DNA from 2 places in the Metabacillus schmidteae genome. Region 1 is predicted to be linked to the other one. Evidence: riboswitches for the same ligand, from Rfam matches in the RefSeq annotation. Region 1 holds a riboswitch; the other holds the start of a gene.
What was found. A riboswitch is a leader RNA that binds a small molecule or an ion and turns the genes downstream of it on or off. The one in region 1 is predicted to bind glycine.
Positions count from the first base shown of each region.

Region 2: another riboswitch for glycine. It lies ahead of HWV59_RS01060 (amino acid permease); the one in region 1 lies ahead of glyA (serine hydroxymethyltransferase).

Region 1 covers NZ_CAESCH010000001.1:2,636,765-2,652,588, reverse strand. The annotation lists gene gcvPB (aminomethyl-transferring glycine dehydrogenase subunit GcvPB) at 1-37, opposite strand, end outside; gene gcvPA (aminomethyl-transferring glycine dehydrogenase subunit GcvPA) at 30-1,400, opposite strand; gene gcvH (glycine cleavage system protein GcvH) at 1,384-1,779, opposite strand; gene gcvT (glycine cleavage system aminomethyltransferase GcvT) at 1,811-2,923, opposite strand; gene sdaAA (L-serine ammonia-lyase, iron-sulfur-dependent, subunit alpha) at 2,938-3,819, opposite strand; gene HWV59_RS12665 (serine dehydratase beta chain) at 3,816-4,331, opposite strand; gene glyA (serine hydroxymethyltransferase) at 4,347-5,597, opposite strand; glycine riboswitch at 5,840-5,941, opposite strand; gene HWV59_RS12655 (BCCT family transporter) at 6,579-8,165, shown strand; gene HWV59_RS12650 (NAD(P)/FAD-dependent oxidoreductase) at 8,919-9,938, opposite strand; gene HWV59_RS12645 (aromatic ring-hydroxylating oxygenase subunit alpha) at 10,065-11,225, opposite strand; gene solA (N-methyl-L-tryptophan oxidase) at 11,325-12,476, opposite strand; gene HWV59_RS12635 (GcvT family protein) at 12,508-14,937, opposite strand.
Region 2 covers NZ_CAESCH010000001.1:229,171-244,994, reverse strand. The annotation lists gene HWV59_RS01100 (ABC transporter permease) at 1-148, opposite strand, end outside; gene HWV59_RS01095 (ABC transporter ATP-binding protein) at 155-1,045, opposite strand; gene HWV59_RS27470 (CPBP family intramembrane glutamic endopeptidase) at 1,035-1,403, opposite strand; gene HWV59_RS01085 (SagB family peptide dehydrogenase) at 1,629-2,468, opposite strand; gene HWV59_RS01080 (hypothetical protein) at 2,488-3,300, opposite strand; gene HWV59_RS01075 (hypothetical protein) at 3,321-4,232, opposite strand; gene HWV59_RS01070 (hypothetical protein) at 4,236-4,739, opposite strand; gene HWV59_RS01065 (helix-turn-helix domain-containing protein) at 5,025-5,843, shown strand; glycine riboswitch at 6,145-6,224, shown strand; gene HWV59_RS01060 (amino acid permease) at 6,388-7,737, shown strand; gene HWV59_RS01055 (L-lactate dehydrogenase) at 7,990-8,925, shown strand; gene HWV59_RS01050 (Gfo/Idh/MocA family protein) at 9,361-10,350, shown strand; gene HWV59_RS01045 (L-cystine transporter) at 10,481-11,860, shown strand; gene HWV59_RS01040 (hypothetical protein) at 11,881-12,348, opposite strand; gene HWV59_RS01035 (hypothetical protein) at 12,364-13,110, opposite strand; gene HWV59_RS01030 (sensor domain-containing diguanylate cyclase) at 13,272-14,846, shown strand; gene HWV59_RS01025 (malate:quinone oxidoreductase) at 15,210-15,824, shown strand, end outside.

The DNA of each region.
Region 1 (15,824 bases):
GACTTATTTCAAAAATCATTTCATTATATTCAACCATAAATAACCGCCTCCAAAACCCTTATATATTGATCAATCTCTTCTTTTGTCCGCTGCTCTGTAACTGCTATCAGCACCTGGTTTTTAAAGCCATAATCATTTTCTAAATTAAATCCACCAATAATCCCCTGGTCTAGAAGCTTTTCATTTGCTTCTTTTATTGAACATGGAAGTTCAACAATAAATTCATTAAAGAAAGGTGAATGATTTTTAATTACGAACCCTTTTTCCTGTAAAGATTTTGCCATATAATTGGTCTTGTCAAAATTCAGTTGTGCCATATGACGAATTCCTTGTTTTCCAAGTGCAGTCATACAGATGGAAGACGCTAATGCATTTAATGCTTGATTCGAACAAATATTTGATGAGGCCTTATCCCGACGAATATGCTGCTCTCGAGCTTGAAGGGTTAACACAAATCCACGTTTTCCTTGCTCATCTGTTGTTTGTCCGACTATTCTGCCTGGAATTTTCCGCATTAATTTTTTATTAACTGCAAAGTAACCACAGTGTGGTCCTCCAAAAGACATTGGAATACCTAATGGCTGCATATCACCAATAACAATGTCTGCTCCAAGCTTTCCAGGAGATTGTAAAAGAGCTAATGCAAGCGGATTTGCACTTACAATAAACAATGCCCCGTTTGCTTTTGCAATATCGTTCATAATCGCTAAATCTTCAATTGATCCAAAGAAATTTGGATATTGAACAATAATAGCAGCCGTATCTTTATCAATTTGTGCTTCCAAGTCTTTCATATCTGTTATGTCTTCGATTAAATCCACTTCACTAACACGAAACTCTGGGCCAGCTGCCACTGTTTTTAAGATTGCACGTGACTCAGGATGAACTGATTTTGATACAAGCACTTTTGAACGCTTTGTTGATACAACTGCCAGTGATGCTGCTTCAGCTAGAGAGGTAAACCCATCATACATAGATGAATTGGCAACATCCATACCGGTTAATTCACAAACCATTGTCTGGAATTCAAAAATAGCCTGTAATTCCCCCTGACTAATTTCTGGCTGATAAGGTGTATAAGCAGTATAAAATTCTGAACGTGAAATCATATGATTCACAACACTCGGAATGTAGTGATCATAAGTACCGGCACCTAAAAATGTTGAGTAGGAATTGGCATGTTTATTTTTTGCTGCAAGCTGACTCATTTTTTTCACAAGCAATGGTTCTGGTATGGCTTTCGGAATCTCTAATTCTTCATCTAGGCGAATATCCGTTGGAATATCCTTAAATAAATCATCGATTGAATGTACGTTTAAATAAGATAACATTTCCTCTTGATCTTGTTTTGTATCTGGAAGATATCGATAGGTAGCAGTCACGTTATTCCTCTCCTTCATTAATAAATGATTGGTACGCTTCTTCGTTCATTAGGGCCTTTAGTTCTTCTGGATTGGATAATTCTACTTCTACTAACCACCCTGCTTCATAAGGATCATTATTTATTGTTTCAGGTTCATCCTCAAGCTCTTCATTCACCCGGACAACCTTCCCGGATAACGGAGCAAATAATTCAGAAACTGCTTTTACAGACTCGATCGTACCCATTGTGTCATCTACTGTTAATTCATCATCAAGTTGAGGTCCTTCAATAAATACAATATCCCCCAGTTGTTTTTGTGCATAATCGGAAATTCCAATTCGTACACGGTTGTCATCTACTTCCAACACCCATTCATGTTCCTTGCTATATAGTAAGTTTGCTAGTTTATTAGCCATTATTTATCCTTCTTTCTGTTATTATATTTTTTTATTTTCCCTTTTTATAGAAAGGAGTTGGTACTACAACTGCATCTACTAATTTATTGCGGACTTGAACTTTTAATCGTGTTCCTACTTCGCCATATTTTGCTGAAACAAATGCCAGACCTAAACTTTTCTTTAATGTTGGTGAGTGTGTTCCTGAAGTAATAAATCCGATTTCCTCTTCCCATTGGGTAAAAACTTTATATCCATGCCGAGGAATTCCTCTTCCCTCTAGTTCAATTCCAACGATCTTCCGACGTAGCCCGATTATTTTTTCATTAACAAGTGCAGCTTTACCTATAAATTCACTTTCCTTGTTTGTTTTGACTGCAAAACCAATTCCTGCTTCAATTGGATTGATTTCTTTTGTAAGTTCTTGACCATATAGGGCTAGACATGCTTCAAACCGCAGCGTATCACGTGCACCAAGCCCACATGGTTTAAGTCCATCCTCTTCACCTACCTTCAATAGCAGCTTCCACAGCTCTTTTGCTTTATCTGATGCTAAATACAGTTCGAAGCCGTCTTCTCCTGTATACCCTGTACGGGATACGAGAACTTCAGATATACCATTTAGATTAACATCCTGTTCAAAACGGAAGAAACCTATGGTTGATAAGTCGAGTTCCGTTATTTTTTGCAAAATACTTTCCGCCTTTGGACCTTGTATAGCAAGCTGAGCTACTTCATTTGAAATATTTGTTATATTTACTTCTGCAGTTACATGTTGCGCCATCCAATTTAGGTCCTTTTCAATGTTGGCTGCGTTAATTACAAGGAGAAATCTATGATCTTCTAACTTATAAACGAGTAAGTCATCGACGGTTCCACCGTCCGAATAACACATTGCTGTATATTGAGCCTGGTTAATATGAAGCTTTGTGACATCATTTGTTACAAGAGTGTTAATATACGTTTCTGCATCCCGCCCCTCAATAAGAACCTCTCCCATGTGGGAAACATCAAAAAGCCCTGCTTTTGTTCGAACCGTCTGATGCTCTTCTAAAATACTTGAAAACTGGACTGGTAAAGCCCACCCTCCAAAGTCAATCACCTTTGCACCATGATTTTTATATACATCAAATAGTGGTGTTCTTTTCAATACGGTTGTTTCCATGCTTACACCTCCAATTAAGATTTCTTGCAAAATACTCTTTCCTTTACTTGTTTAGCGGTTTCTGTTGCAGCGAGTCCACCAAGTGATGTTTCTTTTAAGGTTCGCGGCATTTCTTTTCCTATCATATACATGGCCTCAATCACCTCATCACACGGAATCCGGCTTTCTACACCCGCAAGAGCTAAGTCTGCGGCTGAAAAGGCGATCGATGTCCCAATGACATTTCGTTTAATACATGGTACTTCAACAAGACCAGCAACAGGATCACATACTAAACCTAACAGTGATTTCATGGCAATAGCCGTCGCATTTACGGCTTGTTCCGGAGTGCCTCCTTTTAGCTCGACGATGGTTCCAGCAGCCATAGCAGTTGCAGATCCTACTTCTGCTTGACAACCTCCAGCTGCTCCTGAAATAAACGAGCGGTTTGCAATCACATAACCAAGCATACTTGCTGTAAATAACCCCATAACTAACTCTTGATGGGAAAAATGATCGTTTTTAAGAAGTGAAAAAAGTACACCCGGTAAGATTCCTGCCGCTCCTGCTGTCGGCGTAGCAACAATGACTCCCATTCGTGCATTGTTTTCTGATGTTGCTAATGAGTAAGTCATGGCATCGCTAATATAGATTCCTGAAAGTGATTTTCCTTGTGTTGTATACTCAAACATTTTCACCGCATCACCTCCGGAAATACCACTTGGTGCAGTTGAGCGATCTTTTATCCCGTTATCTACGGCTTCCTTCATTTTTATTAATCGTTCTTCCATCATACGGATAATGGTTTCTTCCTCTTTTCCCGACTTTTCTACTTCCAACATTAACATCATTTCACCAATGTTTTTTTGCTCACTCTGACAAGCTACAATCAACTCTTCCATAGACTGAATGTTCATAAAAGTAACCCTGGGTATACTTTCCCACATTGTTCAACCTTTTTGGCAAGTGCTGCATAGTCATCATCTGTGCTTAGTCGAATATCAACCAGTTCATCGTTGATCATAAAGATTTTTGATATACCGCCCCCAAGGGATACACCGCCAACCTTAACATGGCGATCACCACGCTTCGCTTTTACAACCGTTGTATTTGGATGAGGAAAATAGTCGCAGTGAACGTCAAATTCCAAATCGTACTTTACCCCATACTTTTCTGCTAATTCTAATGATTGTCTAATTCGCAAATCATCTGTTTTTAGCCCAATCAAGCCACCAAGCAATGCTTTATCAGTTCCATGACCTTGATAGGTTTCAGCAAAGGAATCATAAAAAATAATGTTAGCCACTTCGGGACATCCACCAACCAACTCATGAATAAACTTTCCAATTGATACTACTCCTGCTGTATGAGAGCTTGAAGGACCTACCATGATTGGACCAATAATATCAAAACAACTTTGAAATTCCATGATAATCACACTCCCTTAAACATAAATTGATTGTTGAAATAAAGGATAAATACCGCAAATGACTTTCGTTGTTTCTTTAGCTTTTTCAAGCACCGTTTTTTCACCTTTATTTTTTAAAATCTCAGCGATCATTTCACCAATTTTCACCATTTCTTCCCGTTGCATTCCACGAGTTGTTAGTGCAGCAGTTCCCATCCGAATTCCGCTAGTTATAAACGGACTCTCTGGATCATATGGAATCGTGTTTTTGTTAACGGTAATACCTGCTTCTTCCAATAATTTTTCCGCTTCTTTGCCAGTTAAGCCCCATGGGCGAACATCTAATAGGACAATATGGTTATCCGTACCACCAGAAACAAGTGTTGCTCCTTCCCTTATTAATGTTTCACTTAATATCTTTGCATTAGTAATTACTTGCTTAGAGTATTTATAAAAACTAGGCTGTAGTGCTTCATTAAAGGCAACTGCTTTAGCTGCAATGATGTGCATAAGCGGTCCACCCTGAATACCTGGAAAAACAGCCTTATTTACAGCTTTTATGATCTCTTCTTTATTTGTTAAAATAACTCCGCCACGCGGTCCTCTCAAGGTTTTATGTGTTGTGCTTGTTATGACATCTGCATATGGAACTGGTGATGGATGAAGACCCGCAGCAACGAGTCCAGCAATATGTGCCATGTCGACCATAAATTTTGCTCCAACTTGATCTGCAATGCTTTTAAATCGTTTAAAGTCAATCGTTCGTGGATAGGCACTTGCCCCTGCAATTATTAATTTTGGTTTCTCTTTTTCTGCAATGCTTTCAACTTCATCATAATCAATCAAGTGAGTATCTTCTCTTACACCGTAGGACACAATGTCAAACCATTTTCCAGATATGCTGACAGGACTTCCATGTGTTAAGTGACCACCATGGGAGAGATCCATTCCCATCACTTTATCTCCTGGCGTTAGCAATGCATAAAAAACAGCGAGATTTGCTTGTGCTCCCGAATGCGGCTGAACATTAGCATACTTAGATCCAAATAATTCCGTTAGACGCTCAATCGCTACTTGCTCGGCTACATCAACAAACTCACATCCGCCATAATAGCGCTTCTCTGGATATCCTTCTGCATATTTATTTGTCATGATGCTTCCCATAGCTTCTAAGACATCTTCACTAACAAAGTTTTCTGATGCAATTAACTCTAGTGTTTGATGCTGACGGCACTTCTCCTTCTCAATCGCTTCAAAAATGGTAGAATCATTTACGCGCAAACCCATTCTCAATTCCTCCTTGAAGATAGATCAGTTTTCTTTTAGTAATCAGTTACTAATCTATTTTTCTAAGAAAACTGTTTAATACAGGATGCTTCACTACCTTTTTTGTACACAAAAAAGGACAGAAAAGGGTAGCGTAGCGTTAGCTCCCCTTCTCTGTCCTTTTACCTGAGAGTTTAAACTCTAACATTCTTAGAGTCTTCCCCTTTGGTGGCGTCATACCGTATACGCGCTCTCCAGAGTTGCGTCCAGTTGTAGTTCCATCTACCTGAGAGATTTATTCCAAGGGTATTTTTGGAACTTGCTCCTTCGGTGGCGTGTTACTTGCACTCTCCCACAACTGTCATCCGCTCTTATTAAATTTTTGTTATTTTTAGAATAATTTGATAATAAGAAAAAGTCAATCGCAATTTTAAAAATATTGTAAGTCAATTTATTTATACGTTTTAACCATTTACCTCACTCATTTTTCTCACCTATTCGGTAAATAAGAACTCCGCTATCCGATATCTAGATTATAAATCCAGTAATAATAAATTTTAAGTAGTCACTTTAATATCATTTAGTATAAAAAAGTATACTTGTTATATTATTTTGTTTATGTCATGTGTTTATCTGCCAAAATATCCCCATTACTGCTTCGTATAACAAACTTCAATTTCTTATTGTTATTTAGTAAGAAGAAACTATCTACGCAAAAAATTCATCGTTACATTTTCTACCAAATCAATTGTACAGAACCTTTAAACTAATATAAAAATGTAATTAAATATCTCATCTCAAAATAAAGGGAGTTGGCGTTATGTTAATCTTCTATAAATTGTTTTCCTTTTTTTAGCTATTATGATTATTTAAAGAAATTCTGAATTCATACAATTATCTCAACTTCATGTACTAATAATTCTTTACATCAAATGGACTGTTTTATCCGTAACTAAAAAGTAAAATTCCCAAAAAATATCTAAATGAAAAGGAGAGCTATCTATGAAAACCAAGCCTTTATATTTAAACAGCTTATTTTTTATCTCGATTTTACTAACCTGTATCTTTATTATTTGGGGAATCTTTTTCACTGAAAATATGAATACAATTACTTCCGCATTATTTGATGGTACTGTTTCCAACTTAGGATGGATTTATATTTTAGGAGCATTTTTCTTTGTATTATTTTCCTTTTACCTAATGTTCTCAAAGTATGGTAAAATCCGACTCGGTAAGGATGCTGATAAACCTGAATTTTCAACAGGATCCTGGCTTGCGATGTTATTTGGTGCAGGTACAGGAATAGGAATTGTCTATTATGGTGTTGCTGAACCAGTGCTACACTACACCTCACCTCCAGTTGGAGAAGGATATAATGCTGCTGCAGCTGAAAAAGCTATGGAATATTCATTTTTTCATTGGGGGTTACAACCCTGGGGAATATACGCTGTTATAGGGCTGGCATTTGCGTTTTTTCAATTCAAAAAGGGACTACCTGCTTCCGTTAGTTCTGCCTTTTATCCCATCTTAAAAGAAAAAATTCACGGTCCAATAGGAAATATAATTGATATTCTTGCTATTATTGCAACTGTTTTCGGTATAGCAACTTCTTTAGGATTAGGAACTATGCAAATCACTGCCGGTTTAAACCACTTATTCAATATTCCGGATACTCTACCCATTCAGTTGACTGTTATTGGTGTTGCTACAATTCTTTATATGTTATCAATCAGTACCGGAATAGGCCGTGGAATTAAGATCCTGTCAAATACGGCCCTGCTTTTATCTATCGCAATAATGGCTATTATTATCGTTGCAGGTCCAACCACCTCTATTTTTAATACGCTAATAGATTCAACAGGTGGTTATATTAGCAATTGGGTTAATATGAGTTTAGGATTAGTGCCATTCGGAGATGCATCGTGGTTACATGGTTGGACGCTCTTTTACTGGGCATGGTGGATTGCATGGGCACCTTTTGTTGGCTTATTTATTGCTAGAATCTCTAAAGGGAGAACAATTAGTGAATTTATTTTTGGTGTATTAATTGTTCCAACTCTTGGCACTTTTTTATGGTTTTCTGTCTTTGGTGGTTCAGCATTACATATTATTCACAACTTAGGAAACACAGAACTTGCCACAGCTGTCACTTCAAATCTTTCATTATCTATTTTTAACTTCTTTGAGTATTTACCATTTCCTTTACTTTTAAGCATGTTAGGCTTTTTAGTTATAGCAGTATATTATATTACAGTTGCTGATACAGCTACCTATGTTTTAGGAATGCTCTCAGAGAGAGGGAGATTAACACCATCTACTAGCGTTAAAATAACATGGGGAATTATTCAAGCACTGGTTGCTACTGTTTTACTACTAGCCGGTGGATTAGAGGTTCTACAACGATTTTCTATTGTAGTAGCATTCCCTTTCGCTATTATCATGTTTCTAATGTGTTGGTCTTTGTTTATTGAATTAAGAAAAGAAGTTAATATCAATTCAAAGAAGTATTCCTTGGTAAAGGATCGTACAGAGAAACATATTGAGCCTATAACAAGTACAGAAAATAAAACTGGTACTAATTCTTATTAAGTAAGTATCCTATAGGAGGATAGGTATTATAACATCTATCCTTTAAATAATATCCTTTCTTCCTAAACAATATAAACCTTCAATAAAAATCTCCCTTGGATCTCGTAATTTGTCCAAGGGAGAATTTTATATACTTGAATCCTCATCCCCCGTTTTAATTCTTAACCTATAAATAGTATTCCTTTTTCATAAGTTTCTAGTTTCTAAAATTAATATCTATCTATAATCATTACTTTTCACTTTCTTTCCCACAAGTAGTTCTTGTCAAGTTGCTAATATTGTTCTGATGTGTTTTCCTTGAAATAAAGATAACTTCCTCCTTTTCTAAATTCAAACCAAAAAGGAATAGTTGTTGCACTATTCCACTTTGATAAATTTGTATGTTTTCTCTAAGTGATCCTACATTTTCTCCTTTTGAACCTCTCATTAAAATGAAATGGTGAACAGTTTATATAAGGATAGCGGTAATAAGATTATTGCAATAAGAAATAATAATAAATGTGTAAATTGCAAGTTACCTTTACGCATCCCTTGGATAAAAAGAAATATCCAGAGAATACTTAAGCTGATTTGTATGGCAGATTCAATAATTTATACCACCACCTAAATTTGTGCTATTTTATTAGCTTGTTTATGGAACTAGAATTGATATTATCTTACTCTATATAGAGAAAAAGAACAGAGAGGGGCAGTTATTTTTGTCCCTTCTTTGTCCTCTTATCTGAGAGTTTCATCCCAGACGTATAGATTGAACTATTGTGTTACAGCAACACTCTTTTTTTCAAAGTTCATTGAAGAACTATGCCCTGGCTGAACTTTTGCTTTTGGGTCAATATATGCTTTTGCATTATTTACTGCAGTTGGTGCTTCCCCGAAGCCACTTGCAATGAGATTCACCTTGCCATCATAGGTACATATATCACCTGCAGCATAAATTCCTTCAATATTTGTTTCCATTCTAGAATTAACAACGATTGAGTTTTTTTCAATTTCAAGACCCCACTCTTTAATTGGTCCAAGAGAAGAAACAAAACCAAAGTTTACAATTAGCTCATCAATAGAAATGGTCTTTATTTCACTTCCTTTTACAGCTTCTAGAACAACCTCATTAATTTTATCTTCACCAATTAACTGAGTTGGGACATATGGTGTTAATACTTCAACGGTTGATTTCTTTAACAATTCAACACTATGTTCATGTGCACGAAATTTATCACGTCGGTGAGTCAGAAATACTTTCTCAGCAATTGGTTCGAGCATGAGCGCCCAGTCAACTGCTGAATCTCCTCCACCAGCAACCATAACACGTTTTCCAGAAAACTTATTGATATCTCCTACAAAGTAATGTAAATTCGTAGTCTCATATTTAGTAGCTTCTTCAAGTTCAAGTTTACGAGGTTGAAAAGCTCCATTTCCTGCTGTAATAATGATTGACTTTGTATAGTGAATATCTTGGTTTGTCGTTATCTTAAACGTACCGTCTGAATCCTTTTCAACAGATTCTACTTTCTGTTCAAGAGCAATAATTGGTTCGAATTTTGCCATTTGATCCTTTAAGTTATTTATCAAATCCTGTGCAAGTATTTTTGGAAACCCTGCTACATCATATATATATTTATCAGGGTATAATGCACTAAGCTGCCCTCCCAATTGTAGTAGGCTCTCTATTATTTTTACGCTACATTGGCGCATTCCTCCATAAAAGGCAGTGAATAAACCTACAGGACCTCCTCCAATAATAGTAATATCAAATATCTCTTTATTTTGAGACATAGCATTCTCTCCTTTTAAACTTTCTAGATATAATGGAATAAAAGATAAGGACGTCATGATATCAACGTCCTGTTGTTTGAAAATTCAAAATATAATCTATACTATAATTGAAAGAAGTTATTGCATTTAATTAGCCATTTGATTTGATGATAATCCAATCGATTCTAGAACATAATCATAAAAGTGAGAAACATGATGCTCAATTGGTACCAGAATTCCTCCGTTCTGGTAGGCTTTTGATCTCATATTTTCTTGACACCATTGACATGCCTCGAAGTCTTGTTCATTTACTCGATGAAATAATTCAACAGCATCTGTAGCATCAAAATCTGTTTTAGCCATTTCATCTGGATCAAATAACCAATCACAAATAACAATAGATCTTTCCGCACTGATTGGAATGATGCGATGTATGATAACATGATCAGGTGTTAAATTAATAAATATATGTGGATTTATAGTCATTCCGTAATATAACCGATCATCCTCTGGTAATAACCCTTTTAACATTGGTCGATTTCCTTTTCCACTAATCGAGAATGCCTCTATATTTTCACTAAAACTTGCTCCTGAACCTGTTTCATTCTGTGTACCAACTCCAGTACGGAATTGAGGGAAAGCTGAAGTAAGTTCTGGATGAATAGCTGAGCAATGATAGCATTCTTGAAAGTTTTCTACAATAATCTTCCAGTTTGCTTTCACATCATATTCTTTACGTTGAGCAACTCTTAAGTTTTGAATTTGGTATCTAGCTAATGTCTCAAGCTCACCAAAACGATCAATTATTTGCGGATTTAATTGTTCCTCAAGAGGCAGTGGATTTTCTGATAAGTTCAACCAGATTAATCCATGCCATGTTTGGACATACACTTTCTCCAAACCATAACTTTCATTATTTACTAACTCCTCGCGGCAATCACTTGATTTTGGAACCCCTGCTAATCGACCATCAAGTCCATAGCTCCATGAATGGTAAGGGCAACGAATAATACCAGTTTTCCCTGAAGAATCACTACAAAGTGTAGCACCCCGATGACGACATACATTTAAAAAACCACGTAGCACAAGATCTTTCCCTCTAATAATCAATATATTTTCACCTTCAACCTTAAGTGTGATATATTGACCAGGCTCAGCCACGTCATACTCATAGCCCACAAAAAGCCAGTGTTTTGCAAAGATATGCTTTTTTTCTAATTCAAAAATCTCTGGGGAAGTATACAGTTCACCTTTTAATGTAGATTTAATTTTTCCATTACCATTTACAACATTTTCTTTAATTATCATTTTCCTGTTCTCCCTTCAAACATCCTTGACATTATTAATGATTAAATGAACGATGAAATTAAGAAACTACTAACTTTTATAGTTAACCCCTAAATGAATTTATTGATAGGCAAAACGTTTTGGACTAAATAAATCAATAGGATGATTCGTTTTTCCATCGATCACTAAGTCAGCTAAAATTTCCCCGACTACACTAGCAAACTTAAATCCGTGTCCTGAAAAACCTGCAGCAATGGCCACTTGTGGATGTTCTGGATGCTCCGATATAACAAAATGTTCATCTGGTGTGTTTGTATACAGGCAAGTTTTACCTTGTAAAAATCGACCGTTTAACTGTGGAAGACCTTGAGATATATACTCTCTCATCATCTCCACTTCTTTGTCATACACGTTTCGATCAATGGTTTCAGGCAAACATTGCTTCCCTTTGCGGAAAAAGGCAATTTTTGCTCCTTCCGCTCCTATTCCAGTAGAAGGAAAACCATATAATTGAACTCCATCATCAGCTTCCCATATATAAATAGGGTGTTTTCCTACCTTGAATGGTTCAATTCCATTCTTTGGCTCAAAAAACATTTGAATATGTCGCTCTACTTGTAAGGTTATTCCTAAATCTTTTAATAACGTTGGTGCCCAAGCTCCTGCTGAAATAACTATTTTTCCAGCTTCATATGTTCCGCTACTTGTTAGGACACGAACACCTTCACCAGAGGGATTCGCTTCCCAAGACTGAACAGATTCAAAAAACTTAAGATCAGCGCCATATTTTTCCGCTTGTAATAAATGAGTATATACACTCTTTTCAGGTCTAACAAAACCTGCGAGTTCTTCATATAAACCGACAGTATTAGAAGTGGGATTAAAAACCGGAAAACGTCTCCGTATGCTTTCTGCGTCAAGTACTTCATAGGCTAAATTCCACTGAATCGCACTCTTAATACTACCTGAGACTGTTAAACTATCTGGAGATCCAAACATTAGACCACCTGTTATCGTTAAAATTTCTTCTCCACTTTCTCGTTCGATCTCATCCCACAGTTCATATGCTCTAAGTAATAAAGGAACATAAGCAGGATCCTCAAAATAGGATTGTCTTATAATTCTTGAACCACCATGGCTAGAACCTAGATCATGTGCCGGACCAAATTGTTCAAGTCCAAGAACTTTCTGTCCTCTTTTTGCTAGTTGGTACGCAGCCGTACTCCCCATAGCACCTAATCCAATAACGATAACATCATAATGCTTTGACATATTCATTCCCCCGGTTCTTATCATGACTAAATTATTTGGAGCTTACTAGTGTGTTGTTTATTACTTGAGCTTCGTAACGTTTGTCGAAATACTCAATACTTAATTCACTATTCTGATGTAAAGCTTCTGGGTTTAACATTGCGAAGACGATCCCACAACCTTTGCTGTAGCTATAGCCCGCACTAGTAATAAATCCTACAACCTTATCTCCACTCAAAATAGGTTCATACCCCATAACAACTACAGAAGGTTCTTTTATCATTAACTTTACTAATGATACTTTTGGACCATGTTCCTTCCGGTTCACTAATGCCTCTTTTCCAATAAAGGATGGTTTTGTCAAATCAATCATATGATCTAAATCAACTTCATAAGGATCATGCTCACTCCAGAAGTCTTTACCACTTCTAGCTGAGAGTGAATTAATTCGAAGACTCTCAAGTGCACGAGCGCCCCCTGCGATAAGATGAAATGGGTTTCCTGTATTCATTAATAGATCCCATAATGGTAAACCTTGATCAAATGTTGTGAATAACTCCCATCCTTCTATTCCATCAAAAATATCGTAAACTACAGTAACAGGGACATTCCCAACATATATTTCTTTTACATTTTTCAATTGCCAGTTTGCTAGATTAAATTTCATTTTATCAAGAGATTCCATAATTTCATTTGCTTTAGGACCTATTAAACGAAGGCCACATACACCAGATGTATGATCATTTATACTAATTGAGCTAGAAAGTGGAATGTGCTTTTCTATCCAACTTGCTTCAACCGCACCTGAACAAAAAATAAAAAACTTGTTTTCTTTCAAACGAATAATCTTTATTTCATCCTTAATACCGGCTATTTTGTTTAACATAAAAGTGTTTGTCATCTGTCCAATAGGGATGTCAACATTACTTGTTGTTAATTCCTGGAGGAAATCAAGTGCGCCGACACCATTTATTTCTAATCGCTTTTTGGATGCAGTGACGTCAAATAGACCAGCATATTGGCTTACATGAAGTTGTTCTGCTTCAATTATCGGTGACCAGTACCTAGCCTCCCATCCTTTTCTCATTAACATTGAATCTTCATAAGTAGTAACAAGCGGAGCATTTCCTTCATACCACTGTGGCTGCTCCCAACCTGACGTTTCACTAAAATAGGCACCGAGTGTTTGTTGTCGTCCAAAATAAGGACTGAATCTCATATTGCGCGAGGTGTCAGCAGACTCAAAAGGGTGATGAATATCATATACTTTTTCATAGTTTTCAACAGAACGTGATTTATAGAATGCCGGGCTTTGAGCATATATATCAAAGCGATTTATATCACACAGCTCTAAATCAAGAGTTGGTGCACCGTTCACAATCCATTCAGCCATCTGTTTTCCAACTCCAGCTGAATGGGTTACCCAAATAGCTTCCGCGACCCAAAAGCCTCGAACCTTTTTTGATTCTCCTAATAATGGCATTCCATCAGGTGTAAAGGAAAAGATTCCATTTATTCCTTTTTTCCATCCTGCTTTTTCTAATCCTGGGATGAGTTCAACTGCATCTTCCCACGGTTTCTCAAAATCTTCTGGAGTAAATGGTTTAACCGACGGCATTTCTTTCGTCTCTCCATATTTAGAAATTTCACTCACCTCAACCGGTAATGGCCGATGTTGGTATGAACCAATACCAATTCCATTAAAGACCTGACGAAAATACATAGACGTATCTTGATCCCTAACGAGTGGAGCTGTAACCTCTTCTATTTCATTTGCTAATTCTACTAAATCATTAGAGATTACATATTGATGAGCAATTGGCTGAAGAGGTATGGTCACTCCTACCATTTCTCCTATTCTTGGTCCCCAAAATCCTGCACAACATATAACAACATCCGCTTCAAAGCTGCCAATACTGGTTTCCACTGTTTTCACTTCATCATTTACAACATGAATACCAGTAACTTCTGTATGCCCAAAAAACTGTGTACCGCAAGATTTTGCAAAACTAGCCATTTTATCTACAGCTCTAAGTGGTTTAGCAATCCCATCTGAAGGGACATATAAGCCTCCATAAATAATTTCACCGTTTATCAAGGCACATTTCTCCACACATTCCTCCGGAGAAAGAATCAAAGCCTCTATTCCCCAAGACTTTGCTATTCCTACTTTTCTCTTTAAGTCTTCAAATCTTTCAGGTGTTTGTGCAACCTCAATACTTCCAACCGAGTAGAATGATGAAGCTTCATCAATACTTAATTCTTTAAATGCCTCCACTGTTTGAGAAGCTAATGTAGTAAGCACCTTTGATGTACTCAGTTGAAATACAAGTCCTGGAGCATGTGACGTTGATCCGCCGGTTTCAAATAAAGGACCTTGTTCAATAACTGTAATATTTTTTTGTCCCTGTTTGCTTAAATAATAAGCAGTACTACAGCCAACCACCCCAGCTCCAATAATGACAATCCTTTTTTGATCCATACGCTTATTCCCTCTCTTCCTGAAAGATCTAAGAATTTTTACAAAAGATAAAATAGTTCCCTTTCTTAAATCTCTCAACCAATCTTTGTAAATCCTCAATCCACTAAAACAAGAAATAGGTTAAAGAAATTAAATGTGTTTCAAAAATCTCATCCTCCTAATTCCCAATTTTGTGAAACTCGTTGATCTATTTTTACTTCAATTTTCTTCACTTACACAATTCAATTGTAAGAATATGTAACGTCTTTTTTTCGCAAAAATTTTTTATACCTTTTTTCTTCCTACTAAACGGAATAAAGCCTCTCTTAATTAATATTTTTGATTGACTGCTTAAAAAAAGGATTACCAAAACCAAATTACGTAAAATCAGATCGTTCACTTTATAGATAATAATTCTTGAAAATCTTATTTTGTCCAATACTCTTGACTTTTCCTGCATTAAGTATACTTTTAGGCACTATATGTTTTTAAAGTGCGTACTTTTTTTTATGATTAATTAAAATATAATTTAAATTAAATAAAAATCAGAAATTTTAGGGAGGAGTAAAATATTGAATCACGTGCAAATGAGGTAGAAAAGAACATGGAGGTGATTATATTTGTACATACAGAAGTTACGACTGTAGAGCTGCTGAGGAAAATTACTTTCAATAGCTATGTGTATAATTGAATGTGTTGTAAATAATGCACAAAAAGCTATTGCTGGAGAGATAAAGTTAGAAACACATCCAAAAGTATTCAAGGAAAACCAGATTTAGTTAATATTGGTGAAGGAATTACAAGTAAAGGAGATAATAAAGCAAAATTTAAAATTATAAAACAAGAAGCTTAGAATGAGGTTTAATCAGCATAACAAGAAAACTGTTAAAAATTCGAAGGCTGTAATA
Region 2 (15,824 bases), 2.4 Mb from region 1:
TTTCTCCATATTGAGTCATCTCTCTTCCGAAAGCCCCGCCAAAGACGATGGTCAATATAATAGGTAAAATAATCATGAAAAAAATTGAAACAGGTTCTCGCAGTAATGCTCTCATTTCCACTTTATAAAAGGCCATTTGAGTCCTCATATGATCTCACTCCGTTTCCTTCATTAACTCTCCTGTGTGATAAAAATAAATATCTTCCAAATTTACTGGATGCATGTTGAATTTTGCGGAAGAATTTACTGAATGAAAGGTATCGTAATCCTCTTTCTTTATAAAGAAGTTATAGACCGAACCGGAAACTTTTAAATCAAGTTGTGAATTTCCTTCATTTATGTATTGCTTAAGTTCTTGTAAATAATGTTTTCTTGTTTTAATGACGAAGCCCCGTTCAAAATCTTCAATTAGCTCATTTGTGTTGCCGTGAAGGACGACTTTTCCTTTATTCAATAGATATACATAGTCACTATATTGTGCAGCCTGATTTAAATAGTGATCAGAAACAATAACAATATTGTCTTGTGAATAATCCCGAATCATATTCCATATTTCATCTCGACTAAATGTATCAAGTCCTGAAACAGGTTCATCCAGTACAACAATGCGATACTTGGGCATGAATAACATGGCAATTAGTACTCTTCTTTTTGTTCCGCCGGACAACATTTTTGTTTTTTGATGATAGTATTCCTGCAGTTTAAACTCTTTCAAATAATCGTACGTGTCGATATCTAACTTAAATAAGTCTTTTATAAGATTTAATTCCTCTGCCACGGTACAATTTTTGCGGAGAGTATTACTTTGTGTGAGAAATCCCACATAGTTTCTTATATTAATGTGATCAACTCTACTGTCGTTAATTGTCACCTGCCCATCGTTATAATGTCGAAGCCCGACAAGGATTTCGAGAAGGGTCGTTTTTCCACTTCCATTTGGTCCGGCAATTAAATACACCCCGGGATTTTGTAAAGATAAGTTAATGCCATCCAATACTGTTTTATCACCGTAGCTTTTGACTAAGGAGTTTACGTTAACTTGCAACAGTAACAACCTCCGATTTTGATGATTTATTTTTTAAGGTTAAATAATTATAAATTCCATGAAAGAGGATGGATAGGAGGATACTATTTGTCAAAAGAAATATCACTCCACAGATCAAACTTAATATTGCTTTGGAAAAAACATCATAGTAGGAGAAAGAGATATGAATCAATCCAAAACAAATGCTTCCCAAAAAAAGCAGTAAAAGATCAGAATAATCATTGTCTTGAAATAGATAATATCGAAACAGTAACTCTTCTTGTATCCCTATGATGAGGGATAGAAAGAATGCTGGAAAATGGACTTTTCCTTTAAAATAGTAGGAAAGATCTATAAGTATGACTTTTTGAGTAATCATATTTAGAATGAAAAAATCAAGCATAAAAAACAGAAAAGAAAGCATAACAACGATAAATACCGTCAAGATAGAAAACGATAGATTAAAATGTATAGAGTTTAATAAGAAAATGTTTGTTGTGATACATATAGCTAATGTACCTGCATATAGATATGGTGCTTTTCTATTCTTTCTAAGAATGAACATAAGGATCATAAGGAGTAATATTTGTAGGATAACGATTTCCTAAACCTCCTCTGGCTTATATCCAAAACAAATCGATAGAATAGGATAATCATTGCTTGAAAGGTCAAGCAACTCCTCTAATTTATGTTCTAAATATCCGGCAACAGAACAGGACCCCAAATCATGATATTCTGCAATTAGCTGTAAATAGGCAGCTAGAATTCCTGTATCAACATGGGAAAAACGGTATGCTCTCTTATAATACTTCGGAACAACTCTTTCCATATCTGCCACGATGAAACAGATAAAATTACTGTATACTGTAAATTCATTTTGAAAGTTAATTTCGTTAATAAGCGGCCTCATGTTACCAATGTCCATTAAGCAAAGTTCATCATTTATAAAATCGTAGTAATATAAGCCCTGCTCTAATCCTTCAACATTATTGACCACTATGTACAAATCAAGATAGTTAAGACCGCCTTGTGAGTTAGTATACTTAAATGGATATTTCTTTTGATTATATGCACCTAATCCATAGTTCTTTACACCAAAGCTATAGTGAATGATGTTACTGAAGGTTTCAAAATCTACTTTTTTGTTTTCATAATCTCTCAGTGAATGTCTGTTGGAAATTAGATGTGAAACCATTTTGTTCTGAAATCGTTCACTATTCACCTTAAGAGGTATTTTTTTATGCGATTGTTTAATAATATGTTCTTTATTATGCTGGATGTAATACTCATCATGCATATATTTCATGTAATTCTTCGTTTTGTAAGGTGTATCATCAATTATTTCATGGGCAACCTTTACTTGGTCCATATCTGTCACATCTAGTAGCTGTTCTTTTATTTGTTGCAGTTTATCCGGAATTTCCTTTATTCTTGTTCCTTCCATAGAGTCTTCAGCCCCTTTCTTAAGATTTCGTAATAAAAACTTCCATAATGCTTCTTTCTACTCCGTCAAGATGAAGTATTTCGTTTACTTTACTAGTATCAAGGTACTCTATATGTTCAAAGGGTTGTCCAGTTTTTTCGAGATGCTGGCTAATTCTTTCTAAGATTCTTCCATATTGGATTAAACCATTTTTATACCCATACTCTCCTAAAAACAGCATTTTTCGAATAGGAGTAAAAATAGGAAGTAGGATAATAGAATTTTCATCTTCTACGATTTCCTTTGAAAGAGACCTGAAAGAAAAATATTGATGCTGTTTTAATTTTTCTTTTATCTGTGAAGTATTTTTCCATTTAAATAAAAAGTCCTTTTGCGGAAGGTATTGGTATATTTCATTATGAACAAGGATCAGCAAATCAATCATAAAATATCCTTGTTTACTATATTCGTTTAAATGAGCTATGAGTTCTTTAATGGTTAGTGGAAAATCTCCCAAATCAACATATTTTTCTTTTCTCATGACATATTCCGAGTCTTGTGGATGAACAGTTGAACTATGCCACTCAATAGATTTTTCATACAGGTCCATATTTTTTAAAAATTCATCGGAAGAAACAGGATTTGAATTCACATGAAAGTATTCTGATGGTGAGAAATAGTGTTCACTTGTATAACGAGCCGAGTAGTATGATAAATTCTCCTCTAAAAACTCAAAAATGTTCTCAGAATAAGCTACGTTTTCTTCAATATATCTTTTAAAAACAGCTACTTCTTCACCGGTGAACTTCTCTTCCTTCTCCTCAAACATAATGCTTAGCATTTGCTTATCCAATTGCACATCCTCCTATCTTCTTATATAAATGCATGTACAAGGTTTTTGTCACTTTGGCAGCTTGGACATTTTGGGAATTTCAATAATCGGGTTTTCGTATTTACCATACGTTCAAAATCCAGTGAGTAGGCAAAATAATTCATTGATGAGAAACGTGTATAATGATTTAGTAATAATATCGTTTGATTGACAAGCATATGGAAGTGAAGAGGTCTTGATGAATGTTGAATTTTATCTTGTTGAAGTAATCGTTCCTTCATTACTTGATAGTCTAAGAGGTTATAAAAAGAAGATTCGCGTAAAATTTCAAAATCATTGTAACAGCCTACTTGATCAAAATTAAGTAGAGGAATAATAATTCCTTCATTTCCATCGAGATAAGAAATAATTAACTTTTTATTTTGCTCCAGGCATAGTTTATTTACTTGATAAAATGTACCAGGGGAAAAATGGTTTTTAAAGAGAATCACATATTCATATGATCTCAATTTTTCGCTTGCAGCCTTATCATCATGAATATGAATGAATTGCTCATCATGATTTGATTCATCAAGTACCAGGATATGAACAGAATAGTGATCTTTTTCAAAGGTATCTTTTACCTCTGATACATGTTCCCAATCTGTCAAGACACAAATAGATTTCTCAGTTTGTGTAACTGCAGTGGATTCTATCAGTACATCAATTTCAAGTAATTGTTCTAATAAATCTAAAACATATTCTTCATTTGTTTGGCCAATATTATTGATTAGCTCTCCTGCTAATTGTTCTTGAGGAATAGGAAAACTAATTCTTTCAAATAGAGTCTCTAAAATACCTAATTTCTCTTCATCCTTTATATGAAAAGAATAATTTGAAATACTGCCCTTTTTTACAAGATATTCATTACGGGAACACCTGATAAACTGCATGCCTTCATTAAGATTTAACATAGCTTACTTTTCCTCCTTATACGTTTTCTCCATGTGCAGATCAAAGCCGACAACTGTTCCATTCATGTCCACCTTTGCAATTTCAATGATGTGATTTTTGTTTAAGTCTATTTCATTCACATTTGAAGCTTTAGCATATTTTACAAATTGATCAACTGCTCTTTTAAACTCATTCATATCATTTGGTATAGAAATCTTAATACTTTCTTTTAGTGTATATTGATCGATAAAAAAGTAGGATTCATACTTTTTGAAGAAACCCTGTATATTATGGGATTCAGTAATTGGAACCATGATTTGTATAGTAATAGTTTTCTTTTTTTCATCTCGGCCAATGACCTTTGTAATGACCTTATTGCAATGTGTATGTCCCTTTTTACCTAGACGTTCAATAAGCTTGTCCATTTCTTTTTTCATTGTCATAGGGTTGGAGATTTCTTTTTTAAAGGCTACGATTTCTGTAAAAACGAGAGTATCTGTTTCAATTATTTCAAGTTCTTTTAACATGGATAATTAGATCCTCCTTTTGCTAGGAATAAAGTAGTGTTTTTTGTGGATTTCCCTGAATTATGTCCCTTTTTTATATTCTTTTGTATAATAAAAAATGGTAAATATGGCTTTAGGTGGTAATTAGAAACCATGGAAAGTCACCTTTAAAGCATTCATTTGTTTTTACTACCTTCCAGCTGTTGTTTCAATGTCATTATAGTGAGGATAATTGTTAATTTAAATAGGAAGATTTGCAATAAATCATGGAGAATGAGTCAAAAATTCTGAAGGGACAGGTAAAGAATGAAGAGCTTAGGTGATCGAATAAAGTACTATAGAAAGAAAAAGGGACTAACAAGAAAGCAGCTGTGTGAAAATCTATGTGATGAATCAACAATTTTTCGACTGGAAAAAAATATGCACGTCCCTCGCTTGGATATCTTATATGAGATTGCAAATAGATTAAATATTCAACTTGAACAGCTTCTGCTTGAAAAAGATGAGAAGCTGAACAAAATAAAAGCATTATGTAGAGAACTAATCTATTTCAATGACTATTTGGCGTTAGAAATGGTGCTAAATGAACTTGATCAACTTATAAAAAAGCGTAATACATCCTGCCCGTCAAGGAGAATGCTTTTAAAGTACAGATCTTGGTTAACTGCGATCTTATTGTATAAACGGGAAGGCGAATATTCAGAAGCGAAGCTATTACTTGAAGAGCTAGTAGAAGAAGACTATTTTGTAAATGAAATAGACTTTGATATTCTAAATACTCTGGGGCAAATACATTTAGAACAAAAGCAGTATAAGGATGCACTCCTCTTTTTCAAAAAAGCCTATGAAATGCTTTCAACTAAAACACCTCAGATAAATGACTACACACTATTTCCAAGAATCGGTTATCACTATTCTCTTATTTTATATTATATGGAAAGCTATGATAAAGCACTTGAAGTAGGTTATACAGTCTTATATTATTTAGAAGCAAATCAACTAATTCACTATAGAGGTGAGATATGTAACTTGATCGGCCATATTTTGACGATCAATCAATTTGATAAAGAGGCAATGGAGTACTTCATAAAAGCAGAATTGTTATATACTTTAGAAAATAAGTAGTATATATAGATACATGTAATTTATATTATATTCAAATTATTTGTTTTGCTATTATCTCTCCTTTTACATTAAAACTATCAGCAGCTAGCTAACTAACTTGTTTTCCTTTTGATGCTGTGGACATAAAAGCTAGATTTAATAATATAGGTGCTTTGCAAGTTAATAGGAGGATCTTATCAAATATGAATGAGAGGATACTTTTGTTGTTGACAAGGTATGTGAGGAGCATTAAAATTAAAAATTATTTGAAAATAATTTTATAAATACCCAAGCTATGATCGCTATGGATGAAACTATAGCAGGAGCAGCTTCTGGAGAGACTGCGGTATTCCGTAGCGCCGAAGGATTCACAATCTCAGGCAAAAGGACAGGAGAGTATAGAATATCTATTTGAAACCATACTAATAGTTAGTAGGTGGACAAATACTATTTAATATTCTTATGACCAAGAGATTTGGATGATATCCGATCTCTTTTTTTGATGAGTTATTTTTGATCATTGATTTACATCGTATGGTGTGCAGCTTTTAAGGAGGAGTTAGATTTGGCACAACAAGAATTAAAGAGGGATTTAGCAAACAGGCATGTTCAATTAATTGCAATTGGAGGCACAATTGGTACCGGTTTATTCTTAGGATCCGGTAAGGCGATACAACTGGCAGGTCCATCTATTATTTTTGCCTATTTAATAATGGGTATTGCCGTGTTTTTTATTATGAGGGCGCTGGGAGAACTATTGTTGTCCAAAGCAGGTTATCAATCATTTACAGACATTGCCGAAGATTACCTTGGACCTAGAGTAGCATTTGTAACTGGATGGACATATTGGTTTTGTTGGATTATGATCGCAATGGCTGATATTATTGCTGTTGGTGTATATGTACAGTATTGGTTTGATATACCACAGTGGATACCTGCCATCATCTGTTTGATTGTATTGTTAGGATTCAATCTTTTAACGGTAAAGCTTTTTGGTGAACTAGAGTTTTGGTTTGCCTTAATCAAGGTTATAACGATTCTTTTATTAATCGGCATTGGGATTGTTTTGCTAATAATAGGATTTAAGACAGATGCAGGCACAGTGACTATTACGAACCTTTGGGAACATGGCGGGATTTTCCCTAACGGTATTTCAGGTTTCTTATTATCATTTCAAATGGTTTTATTTGCTTTTGTTGGAGTAGAGTTAGTGGGGGTATCAGCAGCGGAGACTGCGAATCCGAAAAAAAATATTCCATCTGCAATCAATAAGATTCCTTTAAGAATACTTTTTTTCTACATTGGCTCGATTATTGTTCTGTTATGCATCAATCCATGGACACAACTAACTGCAGATGAAAGTCCATTTGTAAAAACATTTAGTTTAATTGGGATACCAATTGCCGCAGGTATTATTAATTTTGTCGTCTTAACGTCAGCTGCTTCTGCATGTAACAGCGGGATGTTTTCAACAAGCCGGATTTTATATAATTTAGGCAAAAATGACCAGGCTTCCTCCAGTTTCGCGAAACTAAATAAAAATCATGTTCCCGGTAATGCGTTGTTGATTTCCACGCTTGTCGTATCGGTAGGAGCACTTTTGAGTAAACTGATTCCAGCACAAGCCTTTGGAATTGTATCAACGATAAGTTCCATTTGTTTTATTTGGGTATGGGGCGTTATTGTCATTTCACATTTAAAGTATAAAAAAACACGTCCACAATTACATGCAAAATCAACATTTAAAGCGCCTTTTACGCCATTTATTAATTACGTTGTCCTAACGCTTTTTGTGATAATTCTTATTATTATGCTGTTTGCAGAAGAAACACGTTCTGCATTATTGTTGACACCTATATGGTTTATATTAATATTTATGATGTACTCATATAGGAGCAAAAAGAAAGAAATATAAGTAAGAATGTCATTAGAGGAATCAAATTGATTTCTCTTTTTTCCTTTCAGGTAAACTTGTGCAAAATGAAAAATCATGGTACATTTTATTTGTGAAATACTTCACAAATGATAGAGGAGTTATTTTTAAAATCAATTTGTGGAATTATTCAAACATACCTAAATAAATTATCTATATAAAAACTCTAAAAAAATTTTTATCAATTTATGTGAAACACTTCACAAATATAAAAGTAGGTTAGGAGGAATCAGAATGAATATAACATTAGGTAATAAAATTGTATTAGTAGGTAATGGTGCTGTTGGTTCAAGTTATGCTTATGCGTTATTAAATCAGGGCTTATGCGATGATTTAATCATAGTCGATCTGGACGAAGAAAAAGCCAAGGGAGATGTCATGGATTTAAACCATGGTATAACCTATGCTCTTAGTCCAATGAATATTAGATATGGCTCATATAAAGATTGTAAGGATGCTGCTCTAGTTGTTATATGTGCGGGTGCAGCACAAAAGCCTGGTGAAACAAGACTGGATCTTGTGAATAAGAATGTTAATATATTTAAATCAATTATCGAGAACATTATGAATTCTGGCTTTAATGGTATTTTCTTAGTCGCTACTAACCCAGTCGATATTTTATCTTATGCGACTTGGAAATTCTCTGGTTTGCCTAAAGAAAGAGTAATAGGTTCAGGGACCATTTTAGACTCTGCAAGATTTAGATATATAGTAGGAGAAGAGTTTAAAACAGCAGCAATAAGTGTTCATGGATATATTATTGGAGAGCATGGTGACTCTCAATTTCCTGTATGGAGCAGCACAAACATTGCTGGAACACCAATCGCAGATAGGTTAACAAAGGAGAGAAAGGAAGAGATAGCTGCTAGTGTGCGTGATGCGGCTTATGAGATTATCAAAGCAAAAGGTGCCACGTATTATGGCATTGCAATGGGGCTAGTAAGAATAACAAAGGCTATTTTAAGAAATGAGAACGCCGTCTTACCTGTTGGAGCATTGTTAGAGGGAGAATACGGACATCATGATGTTTTTGTAGGGATTCCTTCTGTAATCACTAGAACAGGTGTCAAAAATATTGTTGAACTATCACTAACTGAAGATGAAAAGGGTAAGCTGGCTAAATCAGTTCAAACTTTAAAAGATATCCAAAATACAGCTATACGTCTTTAATTCAAAGAGGACCTGAATCTTCTCTTAGTACCAATGTCAGCTTAATTGCCGAAACCGGTACATCTATCTTATTTAGCAGGTTTAATACTGTCAATTTCCATTTCACCAATAGCACTGTTGGTGAAACTGGCAAAAGCTATTTTAACGAAAATGACATTAAAATATAGACTTTCATATTGTCATTATTTTTCTAACTACTATCTATTAAGCTGAAGATTTAGCTTAGCAGGAAAACTCAAGTCTCTTTAGGATTTCACAATCCAAAGAGACTTTTTTTAGCTGGAAATGGGAAATATTTAGTAAGAAACTCTATCCTCAAAACAAATACTTAGGTATATGTATGTTCATTTATACTATAGAAGTTTATAGTAGGTAAGACAACTAAAACTAATTAAACTTATGAAAACAAAAGTACATAAGAGGAGGCCATTTTCCATGAAACTTGAAAGAGTTCGTTGGGGTATTATTGGATGCGGGAATGTAACAGAAGTAAAAAGTGGACCAGCATTTCAAAAAATAAAAAACTCTGAGTTGGTAGCTGTTATGAGGAGAACAGGTGAACTGGCAAAGGACTATGCAGAAAGACATAAGGTTCCAAAATGGTATGATGATGCTGACTTACTTATTCAAGATCCTGAAGTGGATGCGGTCTATATTGCGACACCACCGGGCTCTCATAAGGAATATACCCTGAAAGTTGCAAAGGCAGGGAAACCTGTTTATGTAGAAAAGCCAATGGCACTCAATTGGGCTGAATGCAATGAGATGATTGCCGCCTGTAAAGCAGCGCGGGTTCCTTTATATGTTGCGTACTATCGCAGGGCACAGCCTCGGTTTGTGAAAATAAAAGAGCTGTTGGAAAGTAAAGTAATCGGTGAAGTCCGTTTTGTATCATCAACTCAATACCAAAAAGCAAGGGAAGATGTGATGGATCCGGAAAATCTTCCGTGGAGAGTTCAGCCTGAATTGTCCGGAGGGGGTCTGTTTTTTGATTTAGCCAGTCATACGCTTGATTTATTAGATTTTTTACTGGGGCCGATAAAGGAAGCTAGTGGCTTTGCTTCAAACCAAGCAGGCAACTATCGTGCGGAAGATATCGTGACAGGAACGTATCAGTTTGAATCTGGAATCCATGGAATAGGAAGTTGGTGCTTTTCTGCCTTTGAAAATGTAGATGCGAATGAAATTGTTGGAAGTAAAGGTAAGTTTACCTTTTCCACATTTGGTGATGAGCCAATTGTTCTAACAACAGCTGATGGAAAAAAAGAATGGAAATTTGAGCGACCTCAACATGTTCACCAACCTCTATTAGAAACAATTGTAGCTGATTTAACAGGAGATAGCTGTCATTGTCCGAGTACTGGAGTAACTGGTGCAAGGACAAACTGGGTCATGAGTGAATTAGTTAAAAGTGAAAAGCGATGATCTGGTAATCTCATTATTAGGTCAAAGGGAATTTACTATATACTCTCAGTATTTCCTACTTTACATATAGGAATTACGGTGTTAATATCTCTATTGTTATATAATTGTTTTTATAAAAGGAAGTGGATCAATGTATATATTTGTTATTCTTAATATTATCATCATGCTTTTACTTATTATCGGTTTATATATGATGCAGAAAAAGCATGTCTCTTTTTCTAAAAGAGTATTTACAGGGTTAGGTTTAGGTATCCTGTTTGGTTTAGGGATGCAGTTTGCCTATGGAATTGAATCAGAAACTGTTTCAACATCGATTGATTGGTTCAATATTGTTGGAAACGGATATGTTAGCTTTCTAAAAATGATTGTTATGCCTTTAGTTTTCATTTCAATTCTTTCTGCATTTACAAAATTAAAGATGGAAAAAAATCTTGGAAAAGTCAGTGGCTGGATTTTGGGGGTACTGTTAGGTACAACAGCAATTGCAGCTGCCGTAGGGATTACTTCAGCACATGTCTTTAATTTAGAAGCGGTTCAAATTGAGCAAGGGGAAGCAGAGGTAGGGAGAGCTGCAGAATTAGAGGAAAAAGTTGTTACTGTTCAAGATTTGACGATACCTCAACAAATTGTTTCATTAATACCTACAAACCCATTTTTAGATTTAACTGGAGCAAATCCAACATCAACTATATCTGTTGTTATTTTTGCTGCTATTCTTGGTATTGCCTTTTTAGGAATTAAACGTAAAGAACCAGTATATGCTGAAAAATTTGCTGATATTGTAGAGACATTCTATAAAGTGATTATGCGAGTTGTTACTTTGATTTTAAGACTTACTCCTTATGGTGTGTTAGCACTTATGACAAGAGTAACAGCAACAAGTGATTATCATGCAATCTGGAAGCTTGGAAAGTTTGTCTTGGCATCCTACGCAGCATTAATTGTTATGTTCATTATTCATTTAATCATTATATCAATAGCGGGTTTAAATCCGGTTACTTATGTAAAGAAAACCTTCCCAGTACTTACGTTTGCGTTCACTTCAAGAACAAGTGCAGGGACATTACCTTTAAATATTAAAGCACAAACAAACGATTTAGGAGTACCTGAGGGAATAGCGAATTTTGCCGGTTCTTTTGGTCTAACAATCGGGCAAAATGGGTGTGCAGGTATTTATCCGGCTATGTTAGCGGTTATGATCGCTCCAACAGTGGGAATTGATCCATTATCACCATCATTTATCTTTACACTAATTGCTGTGGTAGCAATTAGTTCATTCGGTGTTGCAGGTGTAGGTGGCGGTGCTACGTTCGCGGCATTGCTTGTCCTTTCAGCATTGAATTTACCAGTAGGATTAGCCGGACTTCTAATATCTGTAGAGCCGCTAATTGATATGGGTCGTACTGCACTTAATGTAAGTGGAAGTATGACAGCTGGTGTTATAACAAGTAAGGCAACGAAAGATTTGGATACTAGCGTCTATAATAATTCTACTCAATCTTTATCATAATAAACAAAAAAACTTCTCAACTAGTTAGGTTGGGGAGTTTTTTTGTTTGAGGAATTATGATATCCAACTGAACGTGCTTGGTATTTCCATAATATATTACCAATAGAGTTAACCTGATTCTCGTTACATTGAATGACAACCGACACCTCATAGTTTTCCTTTTTCAGTATCGCTTGTATTTTTACTCTTTTATATAAAATAAATGAAATGAATCCCAATATAAATCCAACAACTGCTCCAATAAGTCCCCATAGAATAGGTCCCCAGGTCAGAATAAAACCACTGCTTGCTCCAATAACTGCTGCACCGGTTGCAACGGAAATTCCAATTTCGAAACCAGTAGGACTTTGTTCTTTGAATTCATTTTTCGTAGAATGATCGTCCATAAATACAATAAGGATATTCTCACGAGGAACTAAATTGGCTTCCAATTCAGCTAATGCTTGCTCTAATTCAATTGATTGGTCAAATATACTGAATATCAACATCTTACAAGCACCTGCTTATGGAAAAATTCGAAGTTTAGCATGTTTATAGCGATTTCTTAATCTTTGGCGTTGTTCCAGTCGAAAAAGATGATTGTGTTCAAGTGTTGTACGATATGAATGGTACATAGAACCACCCATTACAGAGGGCATAAATAGCAGCCAATGTGGATGGAGAAGTGATATAGACTCCTGGGTGTGACCGAGTAATAGCAGTAATAGTGCTTCGTGCGTGCTCGACAGGGTAATATATACCCACCACCAAAATATAGCATAGAAGGCTAGACCGAAACGATTGATATACAATTGGCCTAATCCAGGAAAGAAAAAGGAATATATGACCCCAAAGATTGGACTTTTCTTTTCAATGAAGTGAATTTCCATAGGATAAATTTCCATGCTTGAGATTCGTTTATTTTCCAATCGAACTAAATGGTATAGTTTGTTTTGGTACAGGGCGGATCGGAAACTATCTCCAATTGCAACTAAATAAATTGCAAGGTATCCAAATGCCCATTTAGGTTCAATGACCATTTTTGCAAGTTCAAACTGACCACAAAATGAATAGACCATCGCTTCATTAATATGGGCTAAAGTATTTATAATCACTTCTACAAGTGTTAAAAGTGTTGCTCTTAAATACCGGTTAAGCATATAATGGCCGAAGCCTGGAAAAACAGCAGACCACCAAGCAATCATGTAAGGGTTCTGTGGATTTAATTGTGTAATACCGAACGTACTAATCTTTGATAAAGGTCTTTTCATTATATCTAACCTTCTTCATCATTTTCTCTTATAATTTTCCCTAATAATTTGCTGCTTATGTATATTTCCCTCACCGATTTCCAATTTTTTCAACAAATACTTTTCCTTTCAAATATGCTACATTTAAGGAAAACATTGTTATTAAAAAGAGGTATCATATTGTGAATTCTCAGCTGACAGCTTATATTACTCTTATTTGCACATCAGGCGTACTGAATTTGTACTTATGCTCATCGGTATTTTTAAGACGCCATCAATATTCGAATATTGCACAGTTTTTTATTTTATATACTACTTCTATTTCGGTTTATTGCTTTGCTTCTGCATTTGGATTAATGGCTACAAACCTTGAGCAAATCAAATTTTGGACAATTATTTTATATATTGGTTTACCATTCTCACCGCTGTTGGGATTACTATTTATAATGAAGTATTTAGGGATAAAACTAACTTCCAAGAAGGTTATTGTTCTATTAACAATCCCCGTTATTAGCCTTGTTATGGTAGCTACAAATGATCTCCATCATTTACATTATAGGGTTTTTGAGGTTGATCCAAACTTAGGTGCTCCATATATTCATCAGGAAATTGGAATATGGTATGTTGTTCATGGTATTTTTACATTTTCTTGTATGTTTGTTGCGTTTTTGCTGCTTCTTTCCCGTTGGAGGGAAACTGCCAAGATCTATCGCTTGCAATTACTTGCGTTAATGTTTGGACAACTGGTTCCAATGGTGACAGCTTTTATTTATTTAATTGGATTAACACCTCCTGGAGTCGATCCAGTACCTATGGTTTTATGGCTATCCTCACTTTTATATTTATGGTCGATTAACTCATCACGCCTGTTTACCCTAACACCTATTGCAAAGGATACTATTTTTAATAGTATTAATGACGGTGTAATTGTGCTGGATGAATCATATCGATTAATCGAATTTAACAAAGCGTGTGAAATTATGTTTCCACGAATAAATCAATCTATGCTGGGTATGGAATTTGAAGGGGTGTGGCTCCGATTATCAGGAAGCTCATTTCCTATCAATATAGAAGCTTCTTCATCATTTACAAAGGAAATTCAATTATCGTCTGATCGAATATATCAGGTACGTACTTCCTCATTGCAGCATGCAAAACATGATAAAGGTTTATTAATTATTTTTACTGATATAACAGAATTAAAAAGGCTACAAATTAAATTAGAACAATTAGCTTATTATGATGAACTTACTCAGATTTATAATCGTCGTGCATTCTTTCAAAAAAGTGAGCAGGAGTTTGCTGGAGCAAAGAAAAGGTCAGAACCTTTTACGATTATATTGATTGATATTGATTATTTTAAAAGGGTAAACGATACGTATGGTCATCATGTTGGGGATCAACTGCTAAAGCATGTTGTAAAGATATGCCAAACTCAGTTAAGCGAAGGGGAGTTATTTGCCCGCTATGGTGGAGAGGAGTTTGTTCTTGCTCTTAATGGCTATACAGCTCTAGAGGGAAAAGAAATAGCAAATAAGTTACGTAGATATGTAGAAACAAAACCTCTTCAAACTGATGAAAATCTTGTTTATGTGACGTTAAGTAGCGGAGTAGCTGAAGCAACAAAAGAGAAAGAAGAAACACTTAATCAGCTTTTAAATCATGCAGATAAAGCATTATACACAGCGAAACACGAGGGACGTAATCAGGTACAAGTCTACAATGGGGAAAAGGGAGAATTGATAAAAGCACCTTAACGTAATAGTTAAAGGTGCTTCTTATTAATTACTTTAATTATTCGAGCTAAAAGGTTAAATAATTTCCAATAATTTTAGTTTTCACCATAGCGGATGGAGTTCACCCTTTTTTGCAAGCGTTAAATAGTTTATAATAATCAGATAATGGTATAAATTTTAATCTGAAAATATTTAAAATAGTAGTATAATTATAGTTGTAACAGAAAAAGGTTTTTCTTAAGGTGTTTCTTGCTTTCTGCGACTCCTAAGCAGGAGCTCCTACTTTTGGATGTATCAAATTTATGGTTGATAGTATAAGAAAAACGAAGGCTTCCGCGATAAACAAAGTTTTTCTAACAAATATAGGGGATAAGGAAGGTTATAATGGGCAGCATACAGAAAAAAACAGACGTAATCTTAATTGGTGCCGGTATGATGAGTGCGACGTTAGGAACACTTCTGAAAGAATTAATACCGGATTGGGAAATAACTGTATTCGAAAAGCTTTCAAAAGCAGGAGAGGAAAGCTCGAATGAATGGAATAATGCAGGAACAGGGCATGCGGCATTATGTGAGCTTAATTACACGGTTGAAAAGCCGGATGGATCTGTAGATATAAGTAAAGCTATAAACATCAATGAACAGTTTCAAGTTTCAATGCAATTTTGGTCTTATCTTGTTAAAAGCAAGCTGATTCAAAATCCAGAGGATTTTATCATGCCTTTGCCGCATATGAGTTTAGTCCAAGGGGAACAAAATGTGTCATTCTTAAAAAGACGATTTGAAGCGCTATCAAAGAACCCATTGTTTAAAGGGATGGAATTTTCCGATGATCCAAAAAAATTAAAGGAATGGATTCCACTCATTATGCAGGATCGCTCAACAACTGAACCTCTAGCAGCAACCAAAATTGACTCTGGAACAGATGTTAACTTTGGTGCATTAACACGCATGTTATTTGATCACTTAGAGCGAAAAAGTGTTGAGATTAACTATAAG